Regions from separate parts of the Aliamphritea hakodatensis genome, predicted to be linked through region 2. Evidence: predicted binding sites of a transcription regulator. Region 2 holds the regulator's gene; each other region holds the start of a gene.

Region 1 (7,592 bases), 400 kb from region 2:
GCGCTGCCCTTAAACATGCTATCCAACTGATTAACTGGCCGGAAAACGAACCACAGCCTGAGGGACTCCGCACGCTGCAGAAACGTCTTGATCAGCAGAATCAGGTCAGGCAGCAGCACAAAGCAGAACGCCAGCAGGTACAGCAACAGGACCAGCAGCAGATCGACAGCTGCCTTGACCAACTTGAGCAGGCTCTCAGCGAAGGCAATACTAAAAACGCTTACCGCCTCGATAAACGGGTCACTGAACTGCTTGGCCAGCAAGCGAAGAACAGCGTTAAAAGCTGCCGCAACCGCCATGCCGGTCTGCAAAAACAGTTACAGCAACTGAAAGACTGGCAGGGCTTTGCCGTCACCCCGAAAAAAGAATCACTGTGCGAAAAAATGGAGGCACTGATTGGCAACCCAGCCGAAGCGGCGGTACTGGCTGATCATATCCGTGCCCTGCAGCAGGAATGGAAAGACCTGGATGCCACTGACCCTTACCACAGCCATGACTTGTGGAAACGCTTCAAACAGGCATCAGATCAGGCCTACGAGCCCTGCAGCCAGCATTATGCCGAACTGAAACAACAGCGCGTCAACAACCTGCAACAACGCCTTCTGCTTTGCGAGCAACTGGAAACCCTGATGGCCAATACTGACTGGGAACAGCCAGACTGGCAGGAAGTTGAGCAAATCAGCCGCACAGCAAAGCAGGAGTGGCGCCAGTACACCCCGGTTGACCGAACCCCCGGCCGGGAAGCGCAGAGCCGTTTTAACAGCACCCTCAAACAGCTGGACGGCAAAATCAAGGCTTACCGTGAAGCCAATGCTGAAGTAAAGCAGACCCTGGCGGATCAGGCTACAGCCCTGTGTGCAGCGGCCGAACAGGCCGTCGCAGAAGGCCAGCCGGAATTGCTAAATGCCCTGTTGCGTCAGGTTAAACAACTGCAACAGCAATGGCGGCAGACCGGCAACAGCTTCCACAGCGTAGAACGCAAACTGTGGCCAGCATTCCGCCTGACCTGCAACAAAGTCTACGAACTGGAAAAAAGTAACCGCAAGGCAGTTCAGTCACAGCAAACCGAGCAGGAAAAAGCCGGGCAGCTATGTGAGCAGCTGGAAGCTCTGCAGACCACGCCTGCATCCCCGTCTCAGATCAGCAATCTGCTGGAGCAGGCAGACATACTGTGCCAGAAAAACGATACGCCGGAACCGCTTCAGCAGCGATTACACGCCGCCAAAAGCAATCTGCAGCGTCAACAGGCCGATCTGGACCGCCTGCTTGAAAGTGAAACCTATCAGGCCTGGCAACGTAAAATTAACCTGTGCGAACAGCTGGAAGAAAAGTTACTGGCGGAAGAGCTGGACGACAACACCCTCGAACAACTTAACCAGGCATGGGAGCAGGGCCTGAGTCCGGATGCTCCTTTTGCTGAACTGCTGCACAATCGTTTTATCACCGGTTGTAATATTCATCAGGGTTCACAGGAATTTGACCCGGTCATCTATGCATCAGATACCGCCCTCCGGCAACTGTGCATTCAGCTGGAAATTGCCTTTAACCTCAGTTCACCGGAAGAAGACCAGGCATTACGGCTTGAATACCAGATGCAACGCTTGCAACAGGCGCTGGAAGAGAAGCACAGTTCCACCAGCCTGAAAGACCTGAAACACCTGGAAATGGAATGGCTCTGCCAGCCATTCGCCAGGCATCAGGAAGCCCTTTATCAGCGCTTTTACGGTCTCCTGCAACAGGTACTGTAACAGCCACAAAAAAACCCGCAGCTGCGGGTTTTTTTATACACCTGATACGCCCTCAGGACATATGCTGACCACCGTTAATCGAGAAGTCAGACCCTGTCACGTAACCACAGTCATCGCTGGCCAGATAGGTAACGGCTTTACCGATTTCTTCCGGCTGCCCCAGACGGCCGACCGGAATCTGCTTAACAATCTTAGCCAGTACCTCTTCCGGAATTTTGGCAACCATCGGTGTCAGTACATAACCCGGGGAGACCGTATTGACCGTCACACCTTTTGCAGCCACTTCCTGCGCCAGTGCCTTGGTAAAACCATGGATACCGGCTTTGGCAGCAGAATAGTTACACTGACCAAACTGGCCCTTCTGCGCATTCACCGATGAAATGTTAATAACCCGGCCCCAGCCGTTTTCCAGCATAGGGTTAATAACCAGGCGGGTCATATGGAACATACTGTCAAGGTTTGCAGACAGTACCTGGTTCCACTGTTCCCAGCTCATTTTACGGAACGTACCGTCACGGGTAATACCGGCATTATTCACCAGAATATCCACACTGCCGCCGGCAACCTCTTCCACCGTTCGGATACAGGCCGCACAGGACTCTTCGTCCGTTACATCACCATAAGCGACCAGAATATCGTAACCGTCCTGCTTTTGCTCTTCCTGCCAAGCCCTGGCTTTCTCGTGATTTCCGCCGGAATTGTAACCCGCAACCACCTTTACACCTGCATCCGCAAGCGCACGACAAATAGCTGTACCAATACCGCCCGTACCACCTGTAACCAGCGCAATCTTTTGTGTCATGCCCACATCCCCTTTGCATCTATATCGAGTACATTTGATCTACCGGGCTCAGTTAAGCCCAATAAGATCATATTGCTTAATCAGCAAGCTGATAATATGACTTTGGTGGACATTCCCAGCAGTGGAATATATCTCGCAAAGTCACGAATAATCTAACTGCTGTGTGTTAAGCACGTATGACAACATACCCCCATTCCCTGAGAGTTAAAACCCCTTATAGCCTTTAGGGTGAATCCGGCACCGGCTGTTTCTGCAAGCCTGCAAGGTGATTACGCACCCAGAAAAACGCCAGACCGGCGGTGACCATATTGGCTAAAACAAAGCCATAAAACATCCCTTCAAGGCCCAACAGATAATTACCGGCACAGCCTAAAGGCACATAGAGAATAAAGAGTCGGAAGATACTGATTCGCATCGCTTTGAAAGGCTGATGCAACGCATTAAAACTGGACGCGCTAAGAAAGGTAACTGCCTGAAAACCAAAGCCAATCGGGACAATCATAATCCACAGACCAATCAACTCAACAACCTGCTCTTTATCGCTGAACAGACTGCCAATACCGCTGCCAAACTGCCACAGGAACAGGTACACAACTGCCTGCCATACCAGCGCAAATTTCATCGCAGCAAGGTAGGCCTGAGATACACGTTTAATGTTCCCCCGGCCGAAATTCTGACTTAAAAAAGGCGGCAGTGTCATGGACAAAGCCAGATTAACGATCAGCGCCAGGGATTCCAGCCTGCTGCCAACCCCGAACGCTGCAACCGCCTCTGCTCCGTGTTCCGCAACCACTGCCGTCATGATCGCTGCAGCCAGCGGCGTCATCATATTAGAAAGTGCCGCCGGAAAACCGATTCGCATCACCATCAGCCAGTGTGAAACACAATTTGCCCAGGAAACAATCGTGAGCAATAACAAGCGTTTACGCAGCAACAGATTCAGCACGGCCAGAGTTGCGGTCACTCCCCAGGCCAGCACGCTGGCAATGGCAGCCCCTTCGATGCCATACGCGGGTACCGGCCCCCAGCCAAAGATAAATAACGGATCCAGCACACCGTTGAGAATGGCAGAAAAGGCCATAATTACGCCAGGTATCGTGGTATCACCGTAAGCCCGCAAAGAACTGTTAGATACCATGATAATGACGTAGAAAACCGCCCCGACAAACCACACGGACATATAAGCATCAATAAAAGGCAGCAGTGAAGAATCCGCGCCTAACAGGCGAAACAGGGGCTCAATAAACTGTGTCACTATGCTGCTGACCAGCACCATTAACAGCGTTGTCAGCAACAGATTATCCGTCGTCAGCTGTTTGGCCTGCTGATGCTCTCCGGCACCGATCAGCCTTCCGAGTGTTGCAGAGGTTCCGACACTCAGTCCGATAGACAAACTGATAACAGCAAAAGAAACAGGAAACGTAAAACCAAGCGCAGCAAGCTGACCGGTACCTAACTGACTGACAAAATAACTGTCAACCAGGTTAAACAACATCAGGCTGACAATGCCAAACACCATTGGAATAGTCATTCTGACCAGCGTGCCGGTAATATTGCCTGTCAAAAGATTCGCGCGCACAAATTGGCCTTAACAAGAAAATTTCCGCTATTCTACAGAATCCCCTGTCGTTATGGGGCTTTTCTCTGGGTTTTATTGATACAGCAGCAGTGATACTGATTTACCGCAAGTGCACTACACAAATGCCCGGCTTTGCCGCATACTCTGCGCCGCCTGACAACTCTCATCACACAGAATGCCGCACCATGAACCTGATACTGTTAACTGCCACAGACTTCAAAACAGAGAACACCGCTGTCCTTACAGACCGGCGTTTCGAGCACATCCGCAGTGTTCATCAGGCTCAGGAAGGCGATACGCTGAGAGTAGGCAAACTGAACGGTGATCTGGGGAGTGCTGTCGTCACTTCACTGTCGGAACACTCAGTGACATTACAGGTCAGTTGCACACAGTCTCCTCCGCCAGCACTGCCGCTGACACTTATTATGGCACTGCCACGTCCGAAGATGCTCAAACGTACTTTACAAAGCGTTACCAGCATGGGCGTTAAGCAGATCTATCTGATAAACGCGTACAGAGTCGACAAGAGTTACTGGTCATCCCCGGTGCTTGAAGCAGATAGCCTGAACGAACAGCTGTTACTCGGACTTGAACAATGCGTTGATACCCAACTTCCGGAAATTCACCTGCGTAAGCGCTTCAAACCCTTTGTTGAAGATGAACTTCCGGCAATCGCTGCCAATACCCGGGCCCTGGTTGCCCATCCTTACGATGCGGCCCCCTGCCCGATAGCCGACGAAATTCCAACGACCCTTGCAGTCGGACCGGAAGGCGGATTTATAAAATATGAAGTTGAAAAACTTCGTGAAGCAGGGCTTCAGGCTATGCACATCGGACCGCGGATCTTACGGGTAGAAACCGCCGTTCCCGTGCTCCTGGCCCGGCTGTTTCCCATCTGAACATGACATCCGTCAAACCGATCAGCTCAGCTTTCAGATAGACTGCTTATTCTCTGCAAATATGACCCGCATCAAACATAATCTAAATGATAATAACTATTAATTGCCCCTTGAATACGATTATGATAACTTCCTGCCATCTTAAATAAGCGTGCCTGAAGTCTGACACGGACCTCATGCACTGGATATTCACACCTGTTCAGTTAAAGGTCTTATTACCGTGAAACTTAAATCTCTCGCATTAGCAGTTACTTTCGCTACCTCTGGTATGCTTGCTTCCCAGGCAACTCTGGCTGACAGCCACAAAGTTTATGCGGACTTCCCAGTTACCGTTAAAGACTATAACGGCGATAAGAAAAGCTCTGTTTCCTACGGCGGCCAGATTGCACGTCACGCCCTGCACAACTCGCTGAAAAAACTGACAGGCAAAGGCAACGGCTCTGCCAACCCTGAGCTGGAAACTCAGATGCTGGCTTACTTTGCAGGTAAAGATGCTGGCCGTGCCATCATTGATCCAGCTTCAAAAGAAGGCTTTAAAGTTAAGCAGTCTCAGATCGATGAGCTTTCTAAAAAGAAAAATCTGGCAGGTAAAACCTACAAGGGCGCTGTAAACGGCTGGCCTGGCAACATGACCGGTGCTGAAGTTATCGAATTCATGATCAAGAAAGCTGCAGCGACTAATAAAGGCTTTGATCCGCTGACCGGCCTGGACTACACCCAGCTGATTTCCAAGTTTGCAATGGGCGCTGTCTTCTACAACCAGGCAGTTGATAACTATCTGGATGAGAAACTGGAAGCAGGTAACAAACCTAACGGTAAAGCCTACAAAGAAGGCACACCTTACACCGGTAAAGAGCACGTTTGGGATGAAGCTTTTGGCTACTTCGGTGTACCGGCACATGCCCTGACGATGGACGCTAAAACCGCTTACGCCATTGCTAAAGGTAAGAAAGACGTATTCAAAGCCGCTGATGCCAACAACGATGGCATGATCGACCTGAAAACAGAAATGACTTTTGCCCACGGTTACTATGCAGCTAATGCAGACAAAGGCGGCAAGTCTGACTACATGCATACCATCACCAAAGCATTCATTGATGGCCGTGAGCTGATCACGTCTGCAAACGGTGAAGACCTGACTGCTCAGCAGCGTGAAGCTCTTATGGGTTACGCGAAAACCATCAAAACTAACTGGGAAAAAGTCATTGCTGAAGCAGCATTTAAATATGCCGGTTCTGTTTACAAAGATGCGATCGCCCTGCAGGCAGCAGTTGAAAGCAATGCTGATATCGAAAAGCTGTACCGCAAGTACGCCAAGCACTGGGGCGAGCTGAAAGGCTTCGCTATGTCATTGCAAACCGGCGGAAAAGACCTGGGCGAAACAGCGGTTCAGCTGAACCGTCTGATCGGTTACAGCCCGGTTCTGCTGGGTAACACTCAGATTTCCGGTATCGATGCCAAAGGTAACTACCAGCAGTCTAACTCTGTATCTCTGAACGAGTACGCACTGAACATGCTGAAAGTACAGCAGCTGCTGAAAGACAAGTTCAGCCTGGTAGCCAACAACAACGATCAGTTGGCAAACCTGTCTGACCTGGCCGACAAGCTGGGTTCTGCTGACAGCGCTGAAAACGACTGATATAGCAACCTGTGTCAGTAAACAAAAAAACCGCAGACACTCTCTGCGGTTTTTTTTCAGCGCTGATTCGGCACCGGCTGACATGGATCAAACAGACATCAGCCTCTACGCCCTGAAACTGCTGACAATATCCAGACTTAAAAATATACTCGGTAAACCTTATCAGGTCAGATTCGCAGTAACCTATCCGACTCCAGGCAGTAACGTGTTCGATACTATATTTTCTGAATTTAGCAGCGATATTTACGCAAACTTTTTCGACCCACGTAAGCGTCTGTTTGTTGGGTATCTGGGCTGTGCCCTGATTATCGCTCTCGCCTGGCTGACCTTACTTAAGAAGCAAAAAATGACACATGCCTGGCGAACCTGCTTCGATAAACAGGCGTGGCTGTCCAGATCCAGTCGGGCCGACGGGCTGATTTTTATAATCAACAGGCTGTTATTTACTGTACTTGCACCCGCTTTACTCGCCAAGCTGACCATCGCCACCTTTATGTTTCAGTGGCTGCAAAGTACGGCAGGCTTCCGTCCGCTCATTCTTCTTGAGGACTGGCAGATAGCCGCCGGCTTCACCCTCTGGCTGTTTATTCTGGACGACTTTGCCCGCTTCTATCTTCACTACCTGATGCACCGCTGGCCGGTGCTCTGGGCATTTCACAAAGTACATCACAGTGCCCGTACGATGACGCCGCTGACGGTTCTGAGAACACATCCAGTTGAAGGGATTTTGTTTTCTCTGCGCAGTAGCCTTGTACAGGGTATCAGCATTGCTTTATTCGTATTCCTGTTTGCCAACCAGGTAGACCTGATTACCGTACTGGGGGCAAACGTACTGGTATTTGCGTTTAACGTAACCGGCTCCAACCTGCGCCACAGTCATGTTGCAATCCATTACTGGCAACCATTGGAACGCTGGCTGATCTCT
Region 2 (7,592 bases):
GTTACTGGAGCACCACCTGTCCGCACTGGAAGGGGTCACCCAGGCATCCGTCAATATGACCAACCACCGGGCACAGATCAGCTGGAATCCCGATCAGATTGAACTGAGCACAATTCTCGGCGCTATCTATTCGATTGGTTATCAGGGACACCCCTACCACCCGAACAAAGAAGAACAGCTGCTGGCAGCCGAAACCCGCCGGGCTACCCGACGCCTGGGCATTGCCGGCATATTCACCATGCAGATCATGATGCTGGCTGCAGCCATTTATGCAGACAGTAACAACCAGCTTGAACAGCAATTTATCACCTTCATTCGCTGGGCAAGCTTTGTCCTCGCCACACCAGTGGTTTTTTATGCGGCAAGGCCCTTCTTTGACGCGGCCTGGCGCGATTTAAAAACCCGCAGTCTGACCATGGATGTGCCGGTCTCTATTGCCATTGGCGGTGCGTATACAGCCAGTGTATGGGCGACAGCCACCGCCAGTGGTGAAGTATATTTTGACTCAGTCAGCATGTTCACCTTTTTCCTTCTGGTGGGCCGTTACCTTGAAATGAAAGCCCGTCACCGTACCGGCCGGGCAGGTAATTCATTGCTCAACCTGCTCCCGGCAAGTGCAACGGTTATCCGTGACGGACAGGAAGTACTGATTCCGGCCACCGACCTCAAAACCGGCGACCGGGTTATTGTTAAGCCCGGACATACAGTCTCTGCCGACGGCATCATCATTGCCGGCAATAGCAGCATTGATGAATCAGCCCTCACCGGTGAATATCTGCCGCTGAACAAACAGCCCGGTGATAAAGTGGTCGGCGGTACGATTAACGTCGAAAATCCGCTGGAAATCGAAGTCACTGACGTCGGCGCTGAATCAAAGCTGTCTTCCGTCGTCCGCCTCCTCGACCGCGCCCATCAGGAAAAGCCAGCGGTGGCCAAAACCGCGGATAAAATCGCCGGGTATTTTGTTGCTGCCGTCTTAATTACAGCCATCACCGTGGCGCTTATCTGGTGGAACATCGCCCCGGAACACGCACTCTGGGTAACGCTCTCGGTACTGGTAGTAACCTGTCCGTGTGCACTTTCTCTGGCGACCCCTACTGCGCTGACGGCAGCCACCGGCGCCCTGCGGGAAAACGGCATCCTCATCACCCGGGGGCATGTGCTGGAAAGCCTCTCTCACGCCACCCATATAGTGTTTGATAAAACCGGCACACTGACTGAAGGCAACCTTTCCCTGCAGCAAACAATCACTCTGGATGCACTTAATTACACCCGCTGTCTGGATATCGCCGCCGCACTGGAAGCCCACTCCGAACATCCGATTGCCAAAGCGTTCCACCCTCATTGTGAAGAATTTCAGATTGCCCCGGCAACCGACCTTCGCAACCATATTGGCGAAGGCCTCGAAGGCACAGTAGACGGGATCAGATACCGGATTGGTAAGCCTGAATTTGCCAGCTCAGACTGCCCGAAGGTATTGTCTTATCAGGATGCGCCGGATAACAATGGCCAGTGGCTCTTACTGGTGACTGAACAGACACCACTGGCATGGTTCTGCCTTAACGACCCGCTTCGCAAATATGCCGCTCAGTCAGTCCAGAAGCTACAACAGCAAGGCCTGACCGTTACAATGCTGACGGGCGACAACTCCGCGGCTGTCGGTGCCGTCTCCCAGCAACTGAACATTGATCAGGTTATCTCCGGTGTATCTCCTGAAGAGAAACTGCAACACGTGCAGCAGCTACAGGCAGAAGGCGCCCGGGTCATTATGGTTGGCGACGGCATTAATGACATCCCCGTTCTGGCCGGCGCACAAATCTCTATCGCCATGGGCGCCGCGACGGATCTGGCCAAAACCAATGCCGACGCGGTACTGATCTCCAGTGATCTGCAACGCCTGCCTCAGGCGCTGAACCACGCGAAGAAAACCCAGCGAATTATCCGCCAGAATCTGGGCTGGGCACTGGTGTATAATATTATCGCCCTGCCGCTGGCTGCCAGCGGATTAATTGCCCCTTACATGGCAGCCATTGGTATGTCTGCAAGCTCACTGGTGGTCGTCGGTAATGCCCTGCGCTTATCGCGGCTGAAGCAACGCCTTACAGTCGCCAGACAACCGGCTTCATCGCCGGATGTAACAGCAGTTAAATCACAAAGTTAATCAGGCTACGGATCTCTCATGGACATCATCTACCTGTTAATCCCAATTGCAATTATCCTTGCGGGTCTGGGCATCTGGGGATTCTTCTGGTCCGTCAACAGCGGCCAGTACGACGATATGGAGTCGCCTGCCCACAGTATCCTCTTTGATGACGACGAACATCTGATTCCCGACGACGCCAAACAGAAAGCTGCTGATAAACAGGATGACTGAACTCAGTATCTTTTATGCAGTCCTGCTGGGGCTGCTCGGCAGCGCTCACTGTCTCGGTATGTGCGGCGGGATATCCAGCGCAATCGCCATGGGTATCAACCGGCAAAATAATCACCCTCTGCTACTCCTGCTTGGCTTCAATGCCGGCAGGGTACTGAGCTACGCGCTTGCCGGCGGAATACTCGGCGCGCTGGGCTGGCTGATCGAATCCCCCACCACCGGCCTGATTATGCGAACCGTCGCCGGCCTGATGCTGATACTGCTCGGCCTGTATATTGCCAGATGGTGGCAGGCCGTCACCTATATTGAACGTCTGGGCAAACATCTGTGGAAACATATTCAACCGTTCAGCAAACAGCTTCTGCCGGTCAGTTCCGTGCCGAACGCCCTGTTACTGGGCAGTCTGTGGGGCTGGCTGCCCTGCGGACTTGTTTACTCAACACTGATCTGGAGCGCCAGTGCTGCTGACTGGCAAACCTCCGCGATGCTGATGGCAGGCTTTGGCATTGGCACCATTCCGGCCATGCTGGTTACCGGAATGCTGGCCCGGCAGCTACAGGGATTTTTACAGCACCGCCTCACCCAGGCCACCGCCGGCCTGTGCATTATCGGCTTCGGCATCTACACCTTACCGGCTTCCGGCTTACTGCAATTCTTCAGCGCTTGATCAGGGTCAATGCGGCTGCTGTCTGGCACGCATAAAATATCCTCATACCAAATAAGTCGGCACAGACCGGCCCCTATACAGTTTTAGCAAGAGACTTATGCAGTGACTCAACCAAACCTAATTGAATGGGATCTGGATCTGATCCGCCGTTACGATCTGTCAGGCCCCCGTTATACTTCTTACCCAACCGCGATCCAGTTTGATCCTTCTCTTCAGGCCAGTGATCTGGTTAATTGCGGGCAAACTACCGCAGATACCAGCACACCCTTATCGCTTTATGTGCACATCCCTTTCTGTGCTCACGTGTGCTATTACTGCGCCTGTAATAAGGTTATCACCCGGAACCGCAAGAAAGCCCAGCCTTATCTGGATACCCTGTATCAGGAAATGGCGCAGCTTTCCAAATGGTACTCTAAAGACCGGGTTGTTGAGCAACTGCACTGGGGCGGCGGTACCCCAACGTTCATCAGCAATGAACAAATGACTGAGCTGATGCAGGCACTGCGTGACAACTTTAACCTGCTGGATGATGACAGCGGCGATTATTCAATTGAAATTGATCCCCGTGAAGTGGATAACGAAACCCTTCAGGTACTGCGTAACATTGGCTTTAACCGTATCAGCCTGGGTGTGCAGGACGTTGAGCTGAAAGTACAGGAAGCCGTTAACCGGGTACAACCGGTGGAAGAAGTCGCTGCGGTGCTGAGCGAAGCACGCCGCCTGGGCTTTCGCTCCATCAACATGGATCTGATCTACGGCTTACCCCATCAGACACTGGAAAGCTTCAAAAAAACCCTGGCTACCATCATTGAACTCAGCCCCGATCGCCTGAGCGTATTTAACTATGCGCATATGCCAGACCGTTTCCGTTCCCAGAAACATATCCATGCTGAAGATTTGCCAAGCCCGGAAACCAAGCTGGCCATTCTGGAAACGACCATCGCAATGCTGACGGCTGCCGGCTACGTGTATATCGGCATGGATCATTTTGCCAAACCGGACGACGAGCTCGCCATCGCCCAGCGTAATAACCAGTTACACCGGAACTTCCAGGGGTATACCACCCATAAAGAATGTGATCTGGTTGCCATGGGTGTTTCCTCGATCAGCCAGATCGGCGATGTTTACTATCAGAACCAGCACGATATGCGCCTGTATACCGATGCAGTGGAAAGCGATGTCCATGCGATTAACCGGGGTGTTACCCTGAGCCTTGACGACCGTATCCGCCGGGCGGTTATTACCCAGCTGATTTGTCATTTTGAACTGGATAAAAACCGCATCGAAACGGATTTTGATATTAGCTTTGACGAATACTTTGCCGATGAGCTCGAAGAAATAAATCAGTTTGCTCAGGATGGCCTTGTCAGCCTCGAAAAACAGGGCCGCGAACTTCTGGTAACCGGCACTGGCAGGCTGCTTATCCGCCGGATTTGCATGACTTTTGATGCCTATATTCCGAAGCGAACGGCGACTCAGGGGTTCTCCCGAATTATCTGACCGGTAACACTGAATGTCCTGAGCGAACAATGACTCAGGACAACAGCCCGAGCAACGGACTTAACAAAACTGTTACTTTTTATGGCTTTGTGCGACAAAAGTAACGTGTTGTGGTCTAAATTGCTTCAACCCGTACTAAAATTACTTCATAATCGAATGTATACACTGATATATGAACTAATCACAGGACTTGATAATGAGTGACACAAAGGCAACCGATCGCAAAGTACACAGTATATCTCAGGTACATTGCAGCACCTGTAGCCTGAGTTCACTGTGCCTTCCTGTATCCCTGAATCTGACAGAAATGGACCGTCTCGATAACATTATTGAGAAAAGCCGCCCTTTGAAAAAAGGTGAACATCTGTTCCATCAGGGTGATTCATTCTCATCAATTTACGCCATCCGCGCCGGCAGCATTAAAAGCTACAGCCTGACCAATGAAGGCGAAGAACAGATCACCGGATTTTATTTCCCGGGCGAACTGGTTGGTTTCAGCGGTTTTGATGGCAATGAGTACCCTATTTCCGCCAAAGTACTGGAAACAACTACCGTTTGTGAAATTCCTTTCCCACGGCTGGATGAACTCTCCGGACAATTACCGGAGCTGCGCCGCCAGGTACTGCGGACGCTGAGTAAAGAAGTGCGTGAAGATCAGCAAATGATGCTATTGCTCAGTAAGAAAAATGCCGAGCAGCGTATCGCGACATTCCTGTTTAAGCTGTCCTCCCGTTATAAAGCACGTGGTTACTCCGCTACACAGTTCCGTTTATCTATGTCACGGAATGAAATCGGCAACTTCCTGGGTCTGGCCGTTGAAACCGTCAGCCGTATCTTTACCCGTTTCCAGAAAAACGGTCTGATTACGGTTGAAGGTAAAGAAATCGAGCTGGTTCAGCTGCATGAAATTCAGCGCCTGTCCGGTGACTGTGTCGGCGAAGAAGACGACGACCGTATCACCACCAGCCAGATGGACTAGTCTTCCTTTTCAGTACACGACAAAATATATCGGTACACATTTTAGAATTACGCCCTGTTGTAAGGACTCTTCATGTCTTTTGATGAATGTTATATAAAATCAGTTATGCGCACGATTCCGGACTGGCCGGAACCGGGCATTATGTTCCGCGACATCACACCGCTGTTTAAAGACCCCAAAGCCCTGCGTATGATCAGCGACGCTTTCATTCAGCGTTATATCGACTCAGACATTACTCATATCGCCAGCATTGACGCCCGCGGCTTTCTGATTGGTTCCATTATGGCTTACCAGCTTAATATCCCGCTGGTGCTGGTTCGTAAAAAGGGCAAGCTGCCGGGTGAAACAGTCTCCCAGGAATACAAACTGGAGTACGGCAGCGCCACGGTTGAAATGCAGTCTGATGCGGTATCAGAAGGTGACAACGTGCTGATTTTTGACGATCTCATCGCCACCGGAGGCACTGTACTGGCCGCCAGCACCATCATAAAAGAACTGGGCGCCAGCGTTGCCGAAGTCGCCACCCTGATCAACCTGCCGGACCTGCAGGGCTCCCGCAAGATTCAGGAAGCAGGCATTCCCGTTTACAGCCTGATGTCTTACGAAGGCCTCTGAGCCCGCTCTTAACAATTAACAGCCCTGTATTTACAGGGCTGTTTTGTTTCACCCTGAAAAACACTTTCCTATAAAACAACAACTTAAGTAACCAACCACCGTTACTCTCACCATTCTGCCCAGAAACGTAGCAAACCGTCTCAAAAATCGCTTACAATCGGTCAACGTCGTTGGTGCACTGCCGGTTAGCACGCAAAATATCTACCGTCAGCCTGTGCCTGAATCCGCCATGCGAGAGACAACTGCATGGACAAAACAGCCTTGAGTTAATAATAAAAATGAAACTGAGACTGCTCCCCCTGATTACCCTGCTAACGGGTACAATGATCAGCCTTCTGAGCTGGGCTCAGCCAGCACAGAAACTGGCTCTGTCCCCGATCAGCCAGCCTGCGGCAGCTACCGCTGAAAATTCCCTGCCTGAACTCCTCAACCTTCAGCAGGACGCGCAGATCGCCGGTGACCGTTTCGCACTGATTCTGGTCAGCCAGCCCGACTGTCAGTACTGTGAACTGATCACCCGCGAAATTCTTCAGCCCATGCAACTGAGCGGCAAATACGACAAAAAACTGCTGTTCCGCAAACTGACTATTTTTGACGGCAGTAAAACCATCATCGACTATAACGGTGATCCGGTAGACGCGACGGCTTTTGCCAGCCGTTACAACTCAGCATTCACCCCTACCCTGTTGTTTGTTGACCCTAATGACGGTAAGGTGCTGACCGACAAGATGGTTGGCATCAACACCGTTGACCTGTATGGATTCTACGTAGACCGGGCCGTAAACAAGGCACGTAAAGCATTGCGCTATAAATTACTGGCATCCAATTAATTCCGGCGAACCACCCGCCGGTAATGTCCGACTTCATCAGCCCCCTTTACCTGACTGACAGGTAAAGGGGGCTTTTTATCGATTTACAGTTTCACAAATCAAGGCACGTTATGTGGTTTAAAAACGCAATCTTTTACCGGTTCTCTCAACCTTTCGAACACACCGCAGAAGCACTGGAAGCCAAGCTGGAAGACAAAGCCTTCACCCCCTGCAGCAGCCAGGAACTGAGCCGCTTTGGCTGGATCAGCCCCAGCCACGGTCTGTCTGACATGCTGGTCCATGCTGGCCAGGGCTTTATGCTGATTGCCGCCCAGAAAGAAGAAAAAATCCTGCCTTCCTCAGTTATCAAGCAAAAACTGGAAGCCAAAGTTAAGCAGATCGAACACGAACAGGCCCGTAAGGTATACCGTAAAGAACGCGATCAGCTAAAAGATGAAATCATCATTGATCTGCTGCCCCGGGCCTTCAGCAAATTCCAGACTACCCACGCGCTGATTGCTCCGCAGCAAGGGTTGCTCATTGTTGATGCCAGCAGCCATAAACGGGCCGAAGAGCTGCTCAGCCACCTGCGAACCGAGCTGGGCTCACTGCCAGTAGTACTGCCGGACGTCAATCATTCACCGTCTG
Region 3 (7,592 bases), 2.5 Mb from region 2:
ATGGAAACTGAAGTACGTGCTGCACGTGCCGGTACTGTTTCCAGCGTTGACGTTAAAGAAGGCGACACTGTTCAAGTGGGCGATAGCCTGATCACCTTGGCATAAGGGTTGGTTCGATGGAAAACCTACTGAATTTATGGCACGCCTCCGGGATATACAATATTACCGGTGGGCAGGTTGTGATGATCCTTGTCGGTCTGTTGCTCCTGTTTCTTGCTATTCGCAAGAACTTTGAGCCACTGTTGCTGGTACCGATAGGCTTTGGCGGCATTATGGCTAACATCCCGGAAGCGGGTTTGGCATATGCGGCTGTAGAGAATGCGCTTAACCTGGGCGGTCCTGAAGTTATTCAGTCTATTGCCTCTGCGCTGAACATGAATACCACTGACATTTATGAGCTGAAAAGTGCTTACGCATCTTCATCAGCTGCTGAGCATACTGCTGCTGTTTATGCCGCTCAGGATGCCGGTTACAACAATGGTATGATGTACAACTTCTACAATGTTGCGATTGCTTCCGGTGTAGCGCCGCTGCTGATCTTCATGGGTGTTGGTGCCATGACAGACTTCGGGCCGCTGCTGGCGAATCCAAAGACTCTGTTCCTGGGGGCTGCGGCACAGTTCGGTATCTTTGCAACCGTACTGGGCGCGGTAGGCCTGACGACTTTAGGTCTGATGGACTTCAGCATTCAGGATGCAGCGGCTATCGGTATCATCGGTGGTGCTGACGGTCCGACAGCGATCTATGTTGCCAGCCTGCTGGCGCCGGATCTGCTGGGTGCGATTGCGGTAGCAGCATACTCATACATGGCGCTGGTACCTATGATTCAGCCGCCAATTATGCGTGCGCTTACGTCTGAAAGTGAGCGTAAGATCGCAATGGTACAGCTGCGTCCGGTTGCTAAGTCTGAAAAGATCATGTTCCCGATTGTATTGCTCATCCTGGTTGCGATGTTGCTGCCGGATGCTGCGCCTCTGCTGGGTATGTTCTGTTTCGGTAACCTGATGCGTGAGTGTGGTGTGGTTGATCGTCTGAGTGATACTGCGCAGAATGCACTGATCAACATCGTCACCATCTTCCTGGGTCTGTCTGTAGGTTCTAAGCTGTCTGCAGATAAGTTCCTGGACGTAGAAACACTGGGTATCCTGCTGCTGGGTGTGGTTGCATTCGGTATCGGTACTGCCTGTGGTGTCCTGATGGCGAAGATCATGAACAGAATGGCGGGTGGTAATGCGATTAACCCGCTGATCGGTTCTGCGGGTGTATCTGCGGTACCGATGGCTGCACGTGTATCGAATAAGCTGGGTCTGGAGGCGAACTCTCAGAACTTCCTGCTGATGCATGCAATGGGTCCGAACGTAGCCGGTGTAATCGGTTCTGCGGTTGCTGCCGGTGTGATGATCAAGTTTGTTGGCTAAGGCTTACAAACTGTAAAAAAAGGCTGCCACGGGCAGCCTTTTTTGTTTGTGTGCGGTAGTGGTATCAGGGGTCATTTGCCGTTTAAGGCTTCCAGGTGTGACTGCACGCTGAACGCCAGTGCGACAGGGTTGTAGCCGCCTTCCAGGATGGAGACGACCCTACTCTGGCTGTAAGTGCGCGCAACGTCCATGATCAGTTGGGTTGCCCAGTAGTAATCTTCTTCGCGCAGATTAAGGTCTGCCAGCGGATCTTCTTCGTGGGCATCAAATCCCGCTGAAATGAAGATCATATCGGGTTTGTGTTTTTGCAGGGCCGGCAACCAGACATCCTCCAGCTGTTGCCGGAATGCCAGGCTTCCGCTGCCGGCGGCCAGCGGGCAGTTAACGATATTCTCCCGCTGAACGTCATGAAGGCGGCCCGGGTAGTAAGGATGCTGAAATGTTGAGCACACCATTACCTCTGGAGTATCTTTAAAGATATCTACCGTGCCATTGCCGTGATGAACGTCAAAATCAAGGATGGCAACCCGATTGATCTCTGGCTTCTGAAGGGCATGCATGGCGCCGATGGCGACGTTGTTGTATAGGCAAAAGCCCATCGCCAGCCCATGTTCGGCATGATGGCCCGGGGGGCGTACGGAGCAAAAGGCGTTGCTGACCTGCTGGCTGATAACCTGTTCGGTTGCCAGAACTGCTGACCCTGCAGCCAGGCTTGCGGCATGCATGCTATCGGGGCACAGTGCTGTGTCTGCATCTGCGTGAACGATGCCGGATACAGGCGCCAGTTGCAGCAGGTCTGACTGGTGATGGCCGGAATGTGCCAGCTTTATCTGATCTGCAGTGACATGTACGGATTCCATCTGTACCAAATCATTGATTAACCCGGTTTTGCTAAGTACTTTCTGTATGGCGATGAGTCTGACCGGGCTTTCCGGGTGCTCTGGCCCCATATTGTGCAGGCCGCAATCCTCATGGCTAATGAAGGCTGTAGTCGTCATATTATTGTTATCCCTGTATTTGTTTCAGTTTACTGAATTCGCTCAGCCCGGGCGCTTAGTCAAAAGTGTAACTAATTTGCTTTATGGTGCAGATATTGACATGGATCATGGTGTGCTGGCGAGTAGCTGCGTAATATGATCATCACAGCATAGAACTGTATTTAGCACCGTGTGTTTCACCCTACACCGGTGCTTTTTTTTGCCCATTTTAAGACGCATGGCGCAAAATCCCTGCCTGCTTCACTCCACCTGTTTCTGACATTCTGATAACCTGAATAAAAGATATATGTGATATCGGTTTAATGTTGGGAAAAGCGTGTCTGTGCCACTTGTTTCGGATTTAAAATTTAATCGCAAAATTGATTACAGTGACACCAGTGTCTTGCTGGTGGACAGTAGTGGCAATATGCGTGCAACGGTGTATTACATGTTGCGCGAGTTTGGCATGCATAACATTAAGGCGGTCACCAGTAATGAGCGGGTGATTCCGCTTATCTCGCAAAATGATTATGACATCGTTCTGCTGAGTCATAACGTGCGGGATTCTGTTACCGGTATTCAGATACTGGAAGAAGCGCGTTATCGCGGGTTTATCCGGCCCAGTGCCGCCTGGATTTGTATGACCAGTGACTCTTCTCAGGAAGCCATTCTCCAGGTCATTGACAGTAATCCGGATGATCTGTTGATTAAACCCTTCACGATGGAGGAGCTGAAACAGCGAATTGATCAGGTAATGCGCCGTAAGATGGCGCTGCGTCCTGTGGATCTGGCGGTTGAAGCCGGGTCGATCGGGCAGGCGCTGAAAATCTGTGAGAACCTGATTTACCGTGAGCATCCTGAATTCGACCATTTACAGATTGTTCGTGGCTCGCTGTTATTGCAGTTAGGGCGGCTGGAGGATGCCCGCCGGCTCTTTGAGACCATTTACCACGAGAGTGGTGAAAAAGAGGCTGGATTGTATCTGGCAAAGGTATACATCGGCATGGAGGAGCTGTCACTGGCACAGGAGCAGTTGCTGAGGCTGATTGAGAGATCGCCGCTGATGATTGCCGCCTATGATTTACTTGCCGAGGTCTATGAAAAGCAAGGGGATCTGGGGGAGGCCCGTGAGATGCTGCGGGAGGCAACCTCCAAAGCCCCTTTGGCTATTCCCAGGCAAATGAAGCTGGGACGTGTCGCCACTAAAACCAAGGTTATGGAAGTGGCAAAGTCGGCCTACCGGCGATCAATATCTCTTGGCAAGCGCAGCAGTTTACACTCAGCAGAGCCTTACCTGTGTCTGGCAAATGTCTTTATGCTCGAAGCGAAACACTCGGATGAGAAAACACAGTATCAGCTTGCCCGTGATATGGATTTGCTGTTGCAGCGGGCTAAGCAGAATTTTCCGAATGATCTTGGGCTGGAAGTGCGCAGCAATCTGATACGCAGTCAGTTTGCTGAGAGCACGGGGGATTTTTCTGAAGGAGAGCGGCTGCTGAAAGAAGCAATTCTGGTGAATGATCGTCTTGAAACGCCGTTAGATCTGGATCGGGAGGTGCTGGCCTTGTCCGGCGATGTAGTGCCTATGCTGGAGTCGGAAAAAGTTGCATCGGTCCCTGAGGCAGGAAAGAAGAAGGCTAAAGATGCGCAGATGAGCCTTAAGGCAAACCGTTTGGGGATTAAGCATTATATGAGCGGTAAAGTAGGTGCAGCGATTAAGTCTTTTGGTGCGGCTGTTGAGTTCGACTTTACTAATTTTGCCGCGATGCTGAACCTTGCTCAGCTGTTCCTCGAAACCGCGCGGGATGATGAGGAGCGCCGTGAAGGCCGTTTAAAAATGGTTGACCGTTATCTGGGTCTGTTGCGGAACGGCCAGCTGTCAGATGATCAGCAGCGTAAGCTGAATGTGCTTGAGCGCTTCAGGAAACTGCCTGCGAAGTCGTTACCGCATGGGCCGCTTGGAGAGCTGATAAAGTAATCTGATGAGAGGGAAGTGGCCTCCCCGAGAGGACTCGAACCCCTATCTAAGCCTTAGGAGGGCCCTATTCTATCCGGTTGAACTACGGGGAGGCAGGTGGCTGATTCTACTGATGTTTCTGCGTGGAGTCACGGGGTAAGCGCGGAAATATTTTAAGCTTTGCCTAAGCGTTGCTGGGCTGAATAATTGCCTTTTCCGCCGGCATTGTCGTAAAGCATGTTTTTTTGATTCTGGCCGCGAATAATGCTCATAAGATGTTCAAGGTTACGGCTGTTGCGTGTCACGACGGTTTCGTTACGCTGGTTTTTCTCGTTTACTTCAAGAAGCAGTGCTTCCAGAGGCTTCCAGTGCTTGAGAAATTCGGCGCGTGGCTCTGGTGGAAGTGTGTCGGAAAATGTTTCCAGGCCTTGCTTGCTCGCTGCAACACCTAACTGGTTAAACAGTGCATTCCGGGATCTGCTGTTGGTTTCCAGCTCACGCAGAATGTCCGTTTTTTGCTGGACCGTTTGCTGGATGTTTTCAACATTTCGTGCAGACAGGGCGTCATACTCCTGATCAAGGAGTGCGCTTAGTTTGCCAATTGTAACCAGCCCCTGCTGATTCAGGGTATTCAGTTCGCTGAGTTGTAAAGGCGTTGCTGTCTGCATATTCCGTATGTTGCTTAGCCGAGTTGTGTTTCGATCTGAAGCAGGCCTTTGGCTGTGCTCAGGGCGTCTACCTGATAGCTGCCATCTTCAATGGCTGCTTTCAGTTCTGCAACACGGTCAGCATTTACACCGTCATCAGTTAAACTGCTGTCGATGGTTTTCTGAATAGCCTGTGCAGTATCACTGATACTGACATTGCTTGCCGGCTGGCTGGCGGGGGCCGTACCAGTGGCAGGCTTGTTGCCCGCTGCAGGTTGCTCATTCACCTTGCCACGAGATAGGGTCGCCTGATTGGACGATAAACCCGTGATATCAATAACCATTTTCTGAACCTCATTTTTCTATGAGTGAGTATATCGGCGCAGTGTGAATAATCTTTAGTTAAAAAATGCTAAAAAAATTATAAAAATTTTAGGTTAAGTATATCAGTGATATACAGACGGTGCTAATCGTTAGGGTGTGACTGAGACAACGCCAACACGGCTGACATACGCGCGTACGATACGGCCGGAGCGGGTGTTTTTTACATTGATCTGTTTGCCCTGTTCACCGTCTTCGAGTGCAGTGCCATTCATACGCACCTGCATGCTGCCATTTTTAGCTTCAATGACGACACGGTCTCCTTTGCGTACCAGGAGATGCTTGCTCAGGGCCTGGGCCGTGATGATTTGCTTGCTGCGAAGGGTGCGTTTGAGTTGCCGGTTAAACAATTCCGCACGGTCCGTAAAATAGGCCTGGCTTACCTTGCGTATGTCAGTTTCGACCAGCGCGATGTCCTTAGCCCCCAAAATGGTGCCCTTGTTTAATGGCCGGGTTGTATGGGCAACCGGCAGCCATTGTTCAACGGTGCCGGTCAGAAAAACCTGCCACTTGGGGCGGTCGCACTGAGCGGCAATACTTACCCTGCTGGCCCGTGTTGGTGCGTGTTTGAAGCTGATTGGCTGTTTACAGCGGGAGAGCTTTAGCTGGGGGCTGAGAGGGCGTAATCGGATGCTGGTGCGGGCCAGTGGTTGTTCTACGGAATACACGGAATACAGATAATCTTCCGCCTGTTGTTTGATTTTGGTCGGGTAGGCGCTGGCATGGGCCTTTACTGCCAGAGTGAAGATCGCTATAAAAGTAACTATTAATGTGATGGTTGGGTGATTCACTGGATAATTTAAACCATTACTTACCATTTGAGTAAACTAAGCAGGTCCACTCAGTACGTAGGAATAATCATGTCAGTAAATAAGATTAGTGTAAACCAGCGACAGCGGGTGAGTGATGTTGGCCATAACCGCCTGGAGTTATTGCTATTTGGCCTTAATACTGAGCAGGAATATGGCATCAACGTATTTAAGGTTCGGGAGGTGCTTCCCTGCCCGGATCTGACGGGTATTCCCAAGCAGACAACGTCTCTGAAAGGGATGGCGCATATCCGTGGTGAAACAATACCGGTTATCGACCTGTCAGAGGCGATTGGTGAGGAGCCGGTCAGCCCGGAAGAGCGTAAAAGCTGTTTCCTGGTTGTGACTGAATACAGTCGCCGTACGCTTTCTTTTCTTGTACGCCGCGTTGACCGTATTTTGGCAACCCACTGGGATAATGTTACGCCGCCGCCGGTTGAGCTGGTTGGGCAAAACTATCTGACCGCTGTTTTAGAGCACGACGGTAATCTGATTGAGATTCTGGATGTCGAGCAAATTCTGGCAGATCTGATTCCGAGTAATACCGCTGTCAGTGAAGATATTGCGACGGAAGAGGTTAAAAATCACGCGAAAGAATATCACGTGATGGTTGTCGACGATTCAAATATCGCACTGAAACAGGTGCAGCAGGTATTTGAAGGTATGAGCATCAAAGTCACCACGGCTAAGAACGGTAAGGCTGCTTTAACGCTGCTGGAACAGCTGGTTGATAAGGGTGTTGATGTGCCTTCACTGTTCCTGATGGTTGTTTCTGATATTGAGATGCCGGAAATGGACGGTTATACCCTGGTTAACCGTATCCGCGATAATGAAAGCTTGCGTAAACTGCACGTTGTGTTGCACAGTTCCCTGAGCGGACGCTTTAACCTTTCTATGATTAAGAAGGTTGGTGCTGATGCGTTCATTGGTAAGTTTGATGCAGATGAGTTGGCAACTGCAGTTGTAGAGCGTATGAAGGCTGTTGAATCCGGTCTTTGACAGGTGGTGGAGTAAAGGTTCTGGATACTTCTAAGTTAAAGATTACTGATCAGGAATTTTCCCTGTTTTGTGATTATCTGGAAAATGCCTGCGGTATTTTGTTAGCCAGACATAAGTTGTACCTGGTTGAAAGCCGTTTGGGGCGCTTGATGAAAGAGCGTGAAATTCCCACGCTGGCGACGCTGGTAGAACAGCTGAAGCGGCCGGGTAGCCGGGCTCTGAATGAGCAGGTTATCAATGCAATGACGACCAATGAAACCTTATGGTTTCGTGATATACATCCGTACACTATTTTGAATAATCAGGTTTTACCTGAGCTGGCAGCTGCAGGTAGCCGTCAGCGGTTACGGATATGGTCGGCGGCCTGCTCAACGGGGCAGGAGCCTTACTCAATCAGTATGTCG
Region 4 (7,592 bases), 1.5 Mb from region 2:
CTTATCATCATCGAAGCGACGGCCCAGTGTGAGGTTGCCTCTGACGGTATCGTTAAACAACATAGGCTGCTGTAACACTGTGACAACATTTTCACGAATAAGATCAAATCCGATCTCTTCTACCGGCACGCCATCGTAACGGATTGCACCGCTGCGAATCGGATACAGCCCCAGCAGAATCTGCACCAGGGTCGACTTACCGCCACCACTGGCCCCGACCAAGGCAATTTTCTGGCCGGGCTCAATGGTTAAGCTCAGCCCTTTAAGGACTTCCTGCTCCGGCAGATAACCAAAGTGAATGTTATCCACCGCGATGCCGATGGATTCCCGCTGACTGAACGGGTTTTCCAGATGGGGGTAGTCCGGTTCTTCTTCCAGATTCTGCAGTTCATTGATGCGGGATAAGGCCGCATTGGCGCTGTAGTAGGCATACTGAATGCCCAACAGTTCCTGCACCGGCCCCATCATGAACCACAGGTAACCAAACACGGCCATCATTTCGCCGATACTCAGGTCGGAGAACACCACCATCAGCATGGACAGGGCACGGAATAAATCGAACCCCACCAGGAACACCATAAAGCTGAACCGGCCAGCCGCCTCGCTGCGCCAGCCAAAGGCAACGGAACGGTCCCGGACCTCGGCGGCCTGATCCTGTAAGCGCTGCAGATAATGTTTTTCACGGTTGGCAGCACGGATCTGGTAAATCCCTTCCAGGACTTCAATCAGGGAACTCTGAAATGCTCCGTAGGCGGCGTTTTCATCCTTCTTCAGTTCTTTAACCCGTTTGCCCAGCACCATGGTGAAGTACACAACGATAGGATTCAGCAGCAGAATAAACAGTGCCAGTTGCCAGTGCATCCACAGCAGCACCACTGCGGTGCCGGCAATGGTCAGCCCTGCCAGCAGCAGCTTGCTCAGAGACGTACCGACAAACTGATCAATGGTATCCAGATCTACCACAAAGTGATTGCTGACTTTACCGCTGCCCAGGGTTTCGTATTTCGCCATGGAGATACGTTTAAGTTTTTGCAGCAGCCCCTGCCGGATACGGAACACCACTTCTTTGGAAATGTGGGTAAACTGCCTGCCCTGCCAGACGTTCAGCACCAGCGCGATACAGCGCAGGATGATGGTCAGCACCAGTATCGCGGTGATGTAGAGTATTGCCCCCTGCCAGGATGCAGGGAACAGTTGCTGACAGATTTCCACCAGGGTTGCCGGCTGCCCCAGCAAGACTTCATCGACCAGTAATGGCATCAGCAGGGGTAAAGGTACGCTGGCAATGGTGGCCACCAGCGCAATCAGATTAGCCTTTATCAGTTCCGGCTTATATTCACGGGCGATGGAAAAAATGTAGCGCCAGTTGTAACCGCTTGAATGCATTAATAATCCTACAAAAAAATATAACCGTTACTGACACTATAAATATAAAAAAACCCGCAATAAAGCGGGTTTGATAACGAAATCAGAATTCGGCGTATTTGGTTATCAGGCCGGCTCAGCCGTCAGCATCGCAAACAGCTGATCTTTCAGGTGCAGACGTTTGGCTTTACGGGCATTTTCTGTGTCGCTACAGACCGGCTCAGTGAGTGTCTCCATACGTTCCACCTCCTTGGTGACGTCATGATACTCATCAAACAGCCGTGAAAAGTGTGCGTTTGATATCTTTAAATCGTGGATACGCTGGCGATATTCCGGCAGTTCGTGGATCAGATCGTGGTGCTCAATGCTCATCTTCGTTCCCTTAACAGATGCTTTTGATGACTTAACTATCGCGCTGCCGGTAAAGAAAAACATTGATGTTCATCAACAATAGATGCACCTTTTCTTATCAATCTCTAAGTAAGAACTGAGACACAAAAAAAGCGCTGTGGCCGGGGCCGGAGCGCTTGTTTCTGAGGCTTACTTAGAGCCGCCCATGCAGTTAGGAGACAATGGAATCTCACCGTTTTTATCAGTCCATTCCTGTCGGGTATACAGATGCATGGAGAATGCATGGATCGGATTGTTCATCAGGCTGTCCACTGCTTTATAGACCGCCTGATGACGGGCAACCAGTCGTTTGCCGGTAAAGTCGTCAGAGACGATTGCCACTTTAAAATGGCTGTCGGTTGCCGGGCCGCTGTGCATGTGGCTTTCATTTTCAATATACAGCTGGTCCACAGCCAGTGAATCACGCAGCATGGACTCAATCTGTGCAGCAATTGTTTGTGTCATTTCACACCTTTACCCATGACCTGACCGGGAATCCGGATCATCAGCCAGTTTATTAAATTTCGAATGAATACGCCGGGTCAGCCAGGCAACCACAATGATCACCAGCGGCATGGAGATCCCCAGCGCCAGACTTTTATCGAATGAGATGCCCTGATCGTAGAGCACCCCAAGAAATATTTTCACCAGCCCGATGGTGTAATAACTGATCGCCGCAACCGATAACCCTTCTACGGTGTGTTGCATCATCAGCTGGATTTTTGAGCGCCGGTCCATGGAGCTGAGCAGTTCCTGATTCTGCCCCTGAATCGACAGATCCACCTGGGTACGCAGCATATCACTGACCCGGTCGATCCGGCGGGACAAGTCTTCCAGACGGGCGGCGACCGATTCACAGGTTTTAACCGCAGGGCCAACCCGCCGGCCGATGAATTCCTGCAAGGTCAGGTGGCCGGACACTTCGTCTTCCCGCAGTTCATCAATGTTATTAAACATGATGGCCTGATAAGCCAGGGTGGCATTAAAGCGGAAAGTAGACTGCGCCCGGTAGGCTTCAACCTGCGAGGCAATGTCCGTCAGCCGGCCAAGCAAATGCTGGGCATCTTCAAAACCTTCCTGCTGCTCCCCCTGCGCCAGGGTCTGGGTCAGCTCTGCCAGCTGCAAATCCATCTGCCGCAGTTGCGGGCTGATTGAACGGGCCAGCGGCAGGCCAAGAAGGGTCATTAAACGGTAGGTTTCAATTTCCACCAGACGCTGTACCAGACGGCCTAACTGGCTGGCACTCATCTCCCGGTTATAGACCAGAAAACGGCCGTAACCGTCATCGTGCAGCTGATAGGTGGTCCAGACCTGTACCGCCCCCTGTGAGGGCTGGCTGCCAATCAGACGCATGTCGTCGAAGTATTGCTTAACCTGCGGAATATCCGGTTCGCCGGATTCCGCTACATCCAGTACGGTGACGTGAAAGGCGGTAATGATCTGCCCTTCCAGCCCGGCCAGCCAGGCTTCCGGTAAGCCACCCACACAACTGTGGGCAAAGGGTGCTTCGGCATCATCACAACGGCTGGTAAAGGTGTAGGCTATAAACTCAAGGTGCTTTTCACGGCGCATTTGCAAGCCGTTCAGGTCCATCTGAAAAAAAGCGACGTCCTGATCCGGTGGCGCAACCCCGTAGTTTTCACACAGGCTGAGTAAATGCTGATACTGGGATTTTTTCTGCGACTCGTCGCACATGATCACCAGATGGCTGATCCGTGCCGGTGCATCTATCACCCGGAAAGGCCGGGAATGCATTTCGGCATACAGCTCTTCCCGTAACGGGTGCTCGGATAAACTGTCTTTGGCAGAAAATTGCATGGTCATAGGGAATATTAACTCGCTACTGGCGTGTGCCTGCATCTTACCTGAGCCGCCGCCCCGGAAAAAGCCAGACAGGTCAGTATCAGCTGTGCAGAATCAGTCGGTTAAGGGGGCCAGCATCAGCGGCTGGGCGGACAAGTCCACCGCAATCACCTGTGGCGTCACATCGAACCATTCCTGAAACACGCTGAAACTGCGGTCGGACGGCCAGTCATCGCCAAATTCATCCCAGGCCGCCAGTTCATTGTCAAACATCGCCGCAAAATGCTGTTGCAGCAGCCGGGTGATATCGGTCTCCTCCTGAAACTCATCCACCATGTACACACTGGCTTCACGGCGATGGTCTTCCAGGCTCATCGGCGCATTCAGCTCATCCGCAGCCAGCGTGTTTGCCCAGTCAGCGAAGGGCTGTTTCGGCAACAATGAAAACGCCGAACGATTTATTAATTTCATAGAGTCTCCAACTTGGTATACTGCGGTGATAATACTGTCGTTTGAATATCCCGCTATCAATGAATATCCGCCACCTGCCTCATCTGAATGACCGCGATGCCTGGATCAGCTTTTGCCAGCGGGAACAGCCGTATTGCTTTATTGCGTCTCCGGAAGCCTTGGTGGACTTTCAGACCACTTACCTGCTGATCACCCTGCTGGAAGGCAAAACCCGCAACGGTAAAGCTGCCCTGAAGTACAGCATAGGTTCCAGAACATCAATGGAGCCTGCCTGGCGGTTTATCAAGGCCTGTGATTTCGATCTGCAGCTGATGATCGACGGGCTGAATCAGGTGGATTTCGACGGCAACGTTCGGGATAACTCGCTGCTTAAGGCCCACTCTGATCTGACCGTGAGAAAATTCTTCTCTAAAGATAAGAATATTGTCTCACCTTCCCATATGGGCCTGCTCAGCCCGATGCAACACTTACCCGAGGTCTGGAATATAGCCGGCGTCTGTCGCCTGCTTGCCAATCAGCAGTTCAGCCATCTGGATAATCAGCAACTGGCGCTGCCCGGTAATCTTCAGACAAGCAGTGAAGCGGTTATCAGCCCAAAAACCTTGTTACTGACCCTGCTGGATGCCCCCCACGAATGGCAGGTGCGCCCGGTCAGCCACGCTAACACGCCTTTTCATCTGCGAATTTATGAGAAAGGCCAGCCCCGCTACAGCTTGCGGCCAAACCTGAGCCGGCCGGAACCCAGAATGCACCAGAGGGGTTCCCACTGGCACAATCTGGATCGCTGATCCGGTTACTGCTTTGCGGCTGCCGGAACCTAGGCAGGTTCCAGCTCACCAACGTCTTCAGATTCCGCCGTATTCCTGGCTGCCAGACGGAACGGGTTATCTGAGTTAAGCAGCTCCTTGCCTTTCGGGGTCGGGAATTCAACGTCGATATCCACCACCCGACCATCACGGCATACGTTGATAACCGTATCCATGGTGGTCGCCATCAGCGAGTACTTATCATCCGGCGCGGCAATCAGGGTTTGCAGACCCAGATCGCTCATGAAGCCCAGTGATGTCTGGGTGTTCTCAGCATCCAGCTTGTTGAATGCTTCATCGAATACCGACAGGCTGAAGCCGCCCAGCGTCACGCCATCCGCACTGTCACGCAGACGGTAGGTAGCACCCATCGCGGCGGCAATGGCCACGTAGAACGGTACCTGGTGCTCACCACCGGAACCTGTCTTGATCCGCTGACTCAGGGTGGTCTTGCGGTTGCCGTCCAGATCTTTGATCACCAGTTCGAAGTTGTAGAAGTTACGGTAATCCTGCAGCAGGCTGCTTTCACCTTCGTCTTTCAGTACTTCGTGGATCTTCGCCAGCGCATCCTGATGCGGTTTGTCCTGATCATGCTGCAGATCAAACAGGCTACCAACATTGGCCTGATCCATCTTAGTGTACGCCTCCACCAGCTCCAGAATGTCTTTCAGTTCCGGGTTCGGTGTCATTTCAAAGCCGTAACGCTCTTTATGGAACGGACGGTTCTTCAGGTGGGCGTTCAGTTCGCGGATCAGTTCTTTGATCTTGTCGATCTGATCTTTCAGGTGAGCCACGAAGTCGGAACGGAATGAGGTTTCCGCTTCCAGACGGGCCCGTTCAGCTTTCTCGGTGTATTCCGCCAGTTCACTGTCACGCAGGGACTGAATGGTATCGTTGACGAAACGCTCCAGCTGTTCGTGAGTGGAGTCCGGGGTAACTTTATCCAGTTCCTGATGGCTCAGGCCGGAACCGTGGTAACGGGCCTTGTACTGAGCCACACCGTCACGGACGGAATTCTTTTTCTTCTCGATCAGACCCAGTTCAGACTGGGCCTTTTTGGCCGATTCAAAGATGATCCGGTCCAGATCACCGGAGCAGGATTCATCCATGTAGTCACGTTTTTCCTGCGCGGACTGTGCATCAAAATTCGCATCATCTTCACACTTGCCCCGTGCAGCCGCATGTTCTACCAGTTCTTTATCCAGCAGTTCCAGCGAGGCGTTATCTTTAATCAGGCTGGTACGGGTGGTCTGCAGTTTATCCATCAGCTTCTTCTGCTGATCCTGTGCCTGCTTCTGTGCGTCTACCAGATCAGAGATGCGCTGCTGTACACCGCTGTCGTCCTGGTTACGCAGGTCGGTAATGCCCTGACGGTAACCGTCAATTTCGCTGTGCAGCATGTCACGCTGGTTGGCCAGATCGAAAACCCGCTCGCCGACACCGGTCAGCCCGGTGGTCATGCGGACCAGATTTTCTTTGAGGTTATCCAGATCTTCATGGTCTTTGTTCAGCACGCTGAACTCAGCCATCATTTCATCGACCTGACGGCCCTGCTGCTGCAGCTGATGCTGACGGCGGCCACCGCCGCTGCCCAGCATTGGTGTTTCTTCACGGATGGCGGTAGTGGTACCTTCGGTCTGCAACATGCAGTCGTAGGTCAGTGCCCGTTCCTGACGGATCAGTTCCGCTTCGGTTTCCACCGCGATCACAGCACCCAGCGCCCGGTTCATATAGGCTTTGGCATCGTCGGTCTGGCAATCCACAAATTCCGCCAGTGAGTTTGGCTTGCTGCGGTTCAGCCATTCGTGGCTCTTGGTGGTGTTAACGATCCGGCAGCCTTTCAGATGGCGGCCTTTACGGCGGTAAAGCGTAATCGCTTCTTTCACCCGGTCAGGATCAACGATCAGGGCTTCACGGCGTGCGCCCAGGAAACTCTCGATAGCAATGCGCCATTTCTCATCGTTGATGTCCACCAGCTCACAGATCGGGGTGGACTGAATGCCATAATCGTTCAGCAGCTGCATCAGCTCGCGGGTATTGCGACGTAATGGCGCGTGACCTTCTTTCAGCTGTTCAACGGCACTGCGCTGGTTCTGAATCTCGGTACGCAGTTCATTCATGCGAATCACCGAGGCTTCAAACCGGCGGGAAATTTCACGGCGTACTTCGTCGATGCTGCCCTTGAGCTTCTCAAGGTTGTTATCCACGTTCACCGGTTCCAGCGGCCAGGCTTCCGCCATCATGTCTTCGCCGGAGCGCCACAGGGCAACCGACTCCTGAACCACAGGAATAAAGCTTGAAGGCAGGAACTGCTGGAAGTTAGAGAAGGTAACGGTTGAGCGCAGCAGGCTGTAGACGTTCTGGATCTTCTCTTTGACCACATTCAGCTCGTGCTGCTTGGCATCAATGGAGTTTTCCAGTGCTTTAACCTTGTGGGCGCTGTCGGTGTTATTCAGTTCCGCGCGTGCTTCCGCCAGATTCTGCATTACCGTATTCAGCTGTTCGCTGTTGGCTTCCAGATCTGTCTGTAACTGGGTTTCTTTTTCCTGATTGGCTTCCAGACGGTCCTGGGCACCTTCCTTTTTCAAGTCGGCGTGTTCAAAACGGGTCTCATGCACCACCCACTCGTATTCCGCCGAGTTCTTAACGTTGCGGTGAATGCCTTTGCACTGCTCCTGAACCTTCTCCAGTTCGCCAATGCGGTTGGCTACTTCACGGGTCTTCTGTTCCATCACCCGGTATTCATCCAGGGATTTT

Evidence for each region. Region 2 encodes FNR, which switches genes on or off when oxygen is low (the NO sensors DNR and NnrR bind a similar motif). Its sites were predicted from a motif close to TTGATNTANATCAA; they were not measured.
Region 1: a site for FNR is predicted at 5,090-5,103, ahead of PCI15_RS06695 (DUF4856 domain-containing protein). Genes of this name have one in related genera too.
Region 3: a site for FNR is predicted at 2,512-2,525, ahead of PCI15_RS20620 (histone deacetylase family protein). Genes of this name have one in related genera too.
Region 4: a site for FNR is predicted at 1,800-1,813, ahead of PCI15_RS15560 (HP1242/YdcH family protein). Genes of this name have one in related genera too.

The regions. Positions count from the first base shown of each region.
Region 1 covers NZ_AP025281.1:1,467,646-1,475,237, reverse strand. The annotation lists gene PCI15_RS06715 (DUF349 domain-containing protein) at 1-1,748, shown strand, start outside; gene phbB (acetoacetyl-CoA reductase) at 1,801-2,550, opposite strand; gene PCI15_RS06705 (MATE family efflux transporter) at 2,774-4,129, opposite strand; gene PCI15_RS06700 (16S rRNA (uracil(1498)-N(3))-methyltransferase) at 4,315-5,028, shown strand; gene PCI15_RS06695 (DUF4856 domain-containing protein) at 5,249-6,667, shown strand; gene PCI15_RS06690 (sterol desaturase family protein) at 6,750-7,592, shown strand, end outside.
Region 2 covers NZ_AP025281.1:1,863,125-1,870,716, reverse strand. The annotation lists gene PCI15_RS08510 (heavy metal translocating P-type ATPase) at 1-2,161, shown strand, start outside; gene ccoS (cbb3-type cytochrome oxidase assembly protein CcoS) at 2,180-2,374, shown strand; gene PCI15_RS08500 (sulfite exporter TauE/SafE family protein) at 2,367-3,041, shown strand; gene hemN (oxygen-independent coproporphyrinogen III oxidase) at 3,144-4,541, shown strand; gene fnr (fumarate/nitrate reduction transcriptional regulator Fnr) at 4,738-5,520, shown strand; gene PCI15_RS08485 (adenine phosphoribosyltransferase) at 5,593-6,135, shown strand; gene PCI15_RS08480 (thioredoxin family protein) at 6,414-6,965, shown strand; gene rdgC (recombination-associated protein RdgC) at 7,076-7,592, shown strand, end outside.
Region 3 covers NZ_AP025281.1:4,544,517-4,552,108, reverse strand. The annotation lists gene oadA (sodium-extruding oxaloacetate decarboxylase subunit alpha) at 1-105, shown strand, start outside; gene PCI15_RS20625 (sodium ion-translocating decarboxylase subunit beta) at 117-1,418, shown strand; gene PCI15_RS20620 (histone deacetylase family protein) at 1,490-2,416, opposite strand; gene PCI15_RS20615 (tetratricopeptide repeat protein) at 2,739-4,373, shown strand; tRNA gene PCI15_RS20610 (tRNA-Arg) at 4,390-4,465, opposite strand; gene PCI15_RS20605 (flagellar protein FlgN) at 4,526-5,020, opposite strand; gene flgM (flagellar biosynthesis anti-sigma factor FlgM) at 5,035-5,343, opposite strand; gene flgA (flagellar basal body P-ring formation chaperone FlgA) at 5,473-6,171, opposite strand; gene PCI15_RS20590 (chemotaxis protein) at 6,241-7,188, shown strand; gene PCI15_RS20585 (CheR family methyltransferase) at 7,185-7,592, shown strand, end outside.
Region 4 covers NZ_AP025281.1:3,372,388-3,379,979, forward strand. The annotation lists gene PCI15_RS15555 (ABC transporter ATP-binding protein) at 1-1,386, opposite strand, end outside; gene PCI15_RS15560 (HP1242/YdcH family protein) at 1,492-1,737, opposite strand; gene PCI15_RS15565 (BolA family protein) at 1,906-2,220, opposite strand; gene PCI15_RS15570 (DUF3422 family protein) at 2,230-3,579, opposite strand; gene PCI15_RS15575 (hypothetical protein) at 3,673-4,029, opposite strand; gene PCI15_RS15580 (hypothetical protein) at 4,071-4,817, shown strand; gene PCI15_RS15585 (SbcC/MukB-like Walker B domain-containing protein) at 4,847-7,592, opposite strand, start outside.